One region of the Janthinobacterium sp. HH102 genome, then DNA from elsewhere that is predicted to be linked to it. Evidence: predicted binding sites of a transcription regulator. Region 1 holds the regulator's gene; the other holds the start of a gene.
The links. Region 1 encodes FNR, which switches genes on or off when oxygen is low (the NO sensors DNR and NnrR bind a similar motif). Its sites were predicted from a motif close to TTGATNNNNATCAA; they were not measured.
Positions count from the first base shown of each region.

Region 2: a site for FNR is predicted at 1,367-1,380, ahead of paaA (1,2-phenylacetyl-CoA epoxidase subunit PaaA). Genes of this name have one in related genera too.

Region 1 covers NZ_CP062062.1:278,445-281,640, forward strand. Annotated here, with positions in the region: gene ccoG (cytochrome c oxidase accessory protein CcoG) at 1-78, shown strand, start outside; gene JAB4_RS01205 (FixH family protein) at 140-664, shown strand; gene fnr (fumarate/nitrate reduction transcriptional regulator Fnr) at 791-1,549, opposite strand; gene JAB4_RS01215 (response regulator) at 1,789-3,196, shown strand, end outside.
Region 2 covers NZ_CP062062.1:5,897,239-5,900,434, forward strand. Annotated here, with positions in the region: gene paaB (1,2-phenylacetyl-CoA epoxidase subunit PaaB) at 1-264, opposite strand, end outside; gene paaA (1,2-phenylacetyl-CoA epoxidase subunit PaaA) at 293-1,282, opposite strand; gene paaX (phenylacetic acid degradation operon negative regulatory protein PaaX) at 1,550-2,479, shown strand; gene JAB4_RS26835 (hypothetical protein) at 2,715-2,969, opposite strand; gene JAB4_RS26840 (M14-type cytosolic carboxypeptidase) at 3,111-3,196, shown strand, end outside.

The sequences.
Region 1 (3,196 bases):
ATTGCGATCGAATTGCACTCGCTGGACGACCCGTCGCTGCATGTGCGCGAAAGCGCGGTATTCATCGTGCCGCGCTAATGCAGGAAGGCCGGTCCCCGCATGGGGGCTGGCCGTATACCAGAAACACAGGAGAAATACCATGTCCGACAGTCTGAAACTGCAACCTCCCGTTGCCCCGTGGTACAAACACCGCTGGCCATGGCTGCTGATGATCGGTCCCGGCCTGTCCGTGGTCGTCGGCAGCTTCATGGGCTATATCGCGTTTACGCAGCCCGACGCGCTGGTGGTGGGCGACTATTACAAGCAGGGCAAGGCGATCAACCAGGATTTGAAGCGCGACACGATCGCCAGCGACCTGGCCATGGATACGACCCTGTCGTATGACGTCGCTGCAGCGCGCCTCAGCGGCTCCGTGCACAGCTTCGGCAAGGCGTACCAGGGGCCTTTGCAGCTGCACCTGGCGCATGCGACCCTGCCGGAAAAGGATATCAAGCTGCTGGTGCAGCCCGATGCGGCCGGCAATTTTTCCGTGGCGCTGCCGATGCTCGAGCGCAGCCGCTGGCAAGTGCTGGTGGAAAACGACAAACGCGAGTGGCGCCTGTCCGGCATCTGGACCTGGCCCGTGCAACGCAGCATCGCGCTGCATGCGGATGAAGAGTTATAACGTACAGCGCCGGGAAAAAACCGTAGCGAGCGGCAGTGATTTGTGGCTGAGAAGCACAGCTGTGCTATAGCACAGCGAGCATCGCAGGCCGCAAAGCACGACGCGCAGTAGGTTTTGACGGTGCTGTTACTTGCAGACGTCGGTGCCGGCTGTAATGGCTTTCAGCTTGGCCGGCTGCAAGATCTCGATCTCGCGGTTGGAGACGCGCAGCCAGCCTTCCTTCTTGAATTTCGACAATAAACGGCTGACGCTTTCGATGGTCAGGCCCAGGTAGTTGCCGATTTCCTCGCGCGACATGCGCAACTGAAATTTGCTGGCCGAATAGCCGCGCGCTTCATAGCGCGACGCCAGGTTGACGATAAAGGCGGCAAAACGCTGCGTCGCCTGCATGTTGCCCAGCAACAGCATGACACTTTGCTCGCGCGTGATTTCCTGGCTCATCATGCGGTGGAAATGGCGCAGCAGGGTCGGCATATTGCCCAGCAATTGTTCCAGGCTGGAAAACGGGATTTCACACACTTCGCTGTCTTCCAGCGCCACCGCATTACAGTGGTGGCGGTCGGCGCTGATGGCGTCCATGCCCAGCAGTTCGCCCGCCATCTGGAAACCCGTCACCTGCTCTTCGCCGCCCGGATTGATCTGGTAGGTCTTGAAGTGGCCCAGACGGATCGCATACAGGTTCTGGAACGAGTCGCCGATGCGGAACAGCGAAGCGCCGCGCACGATCTTGCGGCGGCGGCCAATGATCTGGTCCAGTCTGTCCATGTCGCCCACGTCGAGGCCCATCGGCAGACACAATTGATGCATGCTGCAGGTCGAGCATCGCGCACGCAACGCTTCCACGGTCACTGTGGGCGAGGTTGGAGTGAGTAGCGCTTCAGTCATGTCGGTACCTTTTAGAAAATGCAACAACAAGTTTACTGCATACAGGGTTGCCGTGTGCCAATTTCACCGCAATTTCGCTGAATAAACGACGTTCCGACTTTAATTATATGGCAACATCGTCAAAAGCCCATGCGGAGAGGGCAATTTGCGTGGCGGCGCTTGCCAAGCTGGGGTATTGATAGGAAAATTCCTGACAGCATTATCTGCCGCCTGTGCCGCCCGGTACTGAAAAGGAAATCATGAAGCCTCTCGGCATCAAAGCAAAAGTCGCGCTGGCCACCAGCCTGACCTCGATCGCCATGATCGCGCTGGTCACCATGATCCAGGTGCAGCACATGCGCGACGATTTCACCAAGGTACTGTTGAGCCAGCAGTCGTCCCTGATCAGCCGCACCGCCGCCGAGCTCGACGACAAGCTGGGCATGCTGCTGCAGATCGTCACCCTGACGGCCCGGCAGCAGCCGCCAGAACTGATCACCCAGCCCGCCCAATTGCGCGAATACTATTCGCGCCGCTCGATGCTGGTGCTGTTCGACGACGTGCTGGTGCTCGACGCGCACGGCGCCGTCGTGGCCGACATGCCGGAAGTGGCGGGGCGCGCCGGCATCAACGTCGCCGAGCGCGAGTATTTCCAGACCGTGCTGCGCACGCGCCAGCCCATGATCACCGAGCCGATGCTGGGCAAATCGAGCGGCATGCCCATCGTGCAGATGGTCGCGCCCGTGCTGGGCGCCGATGGCCAGGTGGCCGGCGTGGTGATCGGCGTGCTGCGCCTGTACAAGGATAACCTGCTGGGGAGGTTGCGCTCGGAAAAGATCGGCAAGAGCGGCTATTACTTCGTCCTCACGCGCGGCGCCGTGCCGCGCTATGTGCTGCATCCCGACACCAGCCGTTTGCTGCAGCCGCGCCTGCCGAACGCCAACCTGACGACCACCCGGCTGCTGAAGGACGATGGCGAAGGCACCATGGTCAGCACCAACAGCCGCGGCATCACGGCCGTCAACAGCTTCAAGCGCCTGAAATCCGTAAATTGGCTGCTGGCCGCCTCGCTGCCCCTCGACGACGCCTTCGAACCGTTCGACGGCGTGCTGTACCGGCTGGTGCTGTGGAGCATCCTCGCCTCGCTGCTGGCCGCAGCCGTGCTGGGCTGGGTCACCGTGCGCCTGCTCTCGCCGCTGGTGCGCCTGCGCGACACCCTGCAGGCGCTGCGCACCAGCGGCAGCCGTTTCACTCCCGTGCCCGTGCAGCAGCGCGACGAGATCGGCGAGCTGACGGAAGCGTTCAACGGCCTGATGAGCGAGCGCGACCGCTTGCAGCAGGAGCTCGAATCGCGCGCGGCGGAGCTGGAACAGGAACGCGACCGGGCCGAGGCGGCCAACCGCGCGAAGAGCGATTTCGTGGCCAACATGAGCCATGAAATCCGCACGCCCCTCAATGCCGTGCTGGGCATGGTGTATTTGCTGGGCAATACCAAGCTCGATACGGAACAGCGCAAGTATCTGACCATGGTGCGCGTGGCCGGCCAGTCGCTGCTGGGCATCCTCAACGACGTGCTCGATTATTCGAAGATCGAGGCACGCCGCATGGAATTGTCGCCCGTCGAATTCGACCTCGACGAGGTCATGAACACGCTGGCCACGACGATGA
Region 2 (3,196 bases), 690 kb from region 1:
CGGCATCGGGAAGAAGGTGGGATGGCGGTACACCTTGCTGTTCGACGGTTCGAACAGGGCGCCCTTGTCGCCGGGGCTGCTGGCGACGATATCGGCCGCGCGCACCACCCAGATGCTCACGCCTTCATTGCGGCGCGTGTAGACGTCGCGCGCATGGTTGACCGCCATCGCGGCGTCGGAGGCGTGCAGGCTGCCTACATGCTTGTGCGCCAGGCCGTGCTGGCTGCGGATGAACACTTCCCACAAAGGCCATTCTTTGCTCATGTTGCTATCCCCTATCTGTCTTATGTAATTACGCTGCTGCTTTGTTAGCGGCTTGCTTGTCGGCATAGGCGACCAAGGCATCGCGGAACCATGCGCCGTCTTCATACGCTTTCACGCGCGTTTGCAAACGTTCGCGGTTGCACGGGCCATTGCCCTTCAGGACATTGTTGAACTCGGACCAGTCGATCTCGCCAAATTCATAGTGGCCCGTCTCCGCATTGAACTTCAGGTCGGGATCGGGCACCGTCAAGCCCAGGTATTCGATTTGCGGCACGGTCTGGTCGACCATGCGCTGGCGCAATTCATCGTTCGAGAACAGCTTGATGCGCCATTGCGCCGATTGGGCGCTGTTGACGGAGGCGGCGTCGGACGGGCCGAACATCATCAGCGATGGCCACCACCAGCGGTTCAAGGCATCTTGCGCCATGGCTTTCTGTTCGGGCGTACCCTTGCACAGCGACATCATGATGTCGTAGCCCTGGCGCGCATGGAACGATTCTTCCTTGCAGACGCGGATCATGGCGCGCGCATACGGACCGTAGGAACAGCGGCACAGGGGAATCTGGTTGATGATGGCGGAACCGTCGACCAGCCAGCCGATGGCGCCCATGTCGGCCCACGACAGGGTGGGATAGTTGAAGATGCTGGAATACTTGGCTTTGCCCGAGTGCAAGGCAGCGAGCAAATCGTCGCGCGACACGCCCAGGGTTTCCGCGGCGCTGTACAGGTACAGGCCGTGGCCCGCTTCGTCCTGGATCTTCGCCAGCAGGATCGACTTGCGTTTCAGGGTCGGTGCGCGCGTGACCCAGTTACCTTCGGGCAATTGGCCGACGATTTCCGAGTGCGCGTGCTGCGAAATCTGGCGGATCAGGGTCTTGCGGTAGGCGTCCGGCATCCAGTCCTTGGCCTCGATCTTGATGCCTTCGTCGATGCGCGCCTGGAAAGCGCGCTCTTCCTGGCCCATGTCGTCGATGGAGCGGACGTTCTTGAGGCCGGTTTCAACCATTTGTGCGTACATGATGTGTCTCCCATGTCTTTGATTTTGCGCAGCAACGCGGTGCGATAAACAGATAATACGATACAAAAAACGATTTGCATACACTTGATGTGAATCATTTTAAAAAATCGTATCTTGTGCAGCTTTTTTGTGCGTATGATATTGCTTATGAGAAAACACCATGGGGCGCTACCCGCGCTTCCGGCAAATTATTGCCGCGCTACCCGCGCAGCCAAGTAAACTGCTGCTTTTATTGAACCGACCGCAACACGGCCAGACCGGAACCACATGAAGAACACCCGCTGCACGGCATGGATAGCCGATTTCCTGGAAAGCGACCCACCGCGCTCGAAGTCCCTGGTGATGACCATCTTCGGCGACGCCATCGTGCCGCGCGGCGGCGCCATCTGGCTGGGGAGCCTGATCGAACTGCTGGCGCCATTCGGCGTCAATGACCGGCTATTGCGCACCAGCGTGTTCCGCCTGGCGCAGGAAGGCTGGCTCAGCTCGCAGCGCGACGGCCGCCGCAGCGCCTATGCGATACGCCCGGAGGCGCTGGCCCGCTTCGAACGCGCCTACCGCCGCATCTACGCGCCGCTGGTCGTGCACTGGGATGGCAGCTGGACCCTGGTGATCGGTCCGGCCGGCAGCATCGGCGCCGCCGAACGGGGCGCGCTGCGCAAGGAATTATTGTGGGCGGGCTACGGCTTGATCTCTCCCGGCATCTTTGGCCATCCGGCCAGCAATGCGGAGGCGCTGGAAGATATCCTCGTGCGCAACGAGGTGCAGGGCAAGCTGTATGTCTGCCACACCACGGAATTGCCAGGCGTCAGCACGCGTCCCCTGCGCGACATGGTGGGCGACTGCTGGGACTTGTCGGAAGTGATGGCCGGCTACGAAAAATTCATCGCCAGTTTCCAGCCGCTGCTGACCCTGCTGCAGGAAGAACCCGTGTTCGATGCGGAGCAGGCGTTCGTCATCCGCTCGCTGCTGACGCACGCCTACCGCCGCGTGCAGTTGCACGACCCGCAACTGCCCGTCGAACTGCTGCCCGAACCGTGGCCTGGCACGCAAGCCTATGCGCTGGCGCGCGACCTGTACCGCATCACGTATGCACCTGCTGAGGAACACATCCTGGCCACCCTGCGTCGCGAGGATGAGCACGCGCCGGACGTGGAGCCGTGGTTTTACGAACGCTTCGGCGGACTGAACACCTGATAAAACGTCCATGGCGGCGTTGCAGGGCCTGGGCGTACGTTCGTACTGCCTGCGGCCCTGCGCCTTGCCCTGGCCATTTTTCAGGTGTTCAGGAATAAGAACACCTATCAAAACCTACTGCGCGTCGGTATTTGCGGCCTGCGATGCTCACTGTACCTTCGTACAGTTGCGCTTCTCAACCACAACTCCCTTCCGCTCGCTACGGTTTTGTTAGGTGTTGTAAGTCACCGCCTGCTCACTGTTTTGCCACCACCTGCTTGGCCCCCGCCAGCAAATCCTGCCCCAGCTTTTCCAGCGCATTGGCCTGCACCAGCATGGTGTCGAGGATGGCGACGTTGAAGGTGAATTCGGCCGGCGTCGTGTAGCCGGGGAAACGTATGATGCGCAGCAATTCCTGCAAGGTCGTGCCCTTGCCCAGGTGCGCCAGCGCGTCGCTGAGGGCGCTGATTTTCTTTTCCAGTTCGCGTATGTGGTTGCTATGGTCGTCCATGATGATCTCCCCATGTCGGAGCTTCCACGTTAGCAAAGCATGTCCGTCATCGTTTGCGCCAGCACAAAGGCCACCGCAAAACAGGTATCATCGCGCCATTGCACACGATGCAAAACCCATACGTTTTTATCAGGAACACTCATGACCATTAAAATCAGCCAGCAATTCGACGCCGGCGCGATCGAGGTGCTGCGCGCCGACGATGCCCAGTCCATCGAACTGAACAT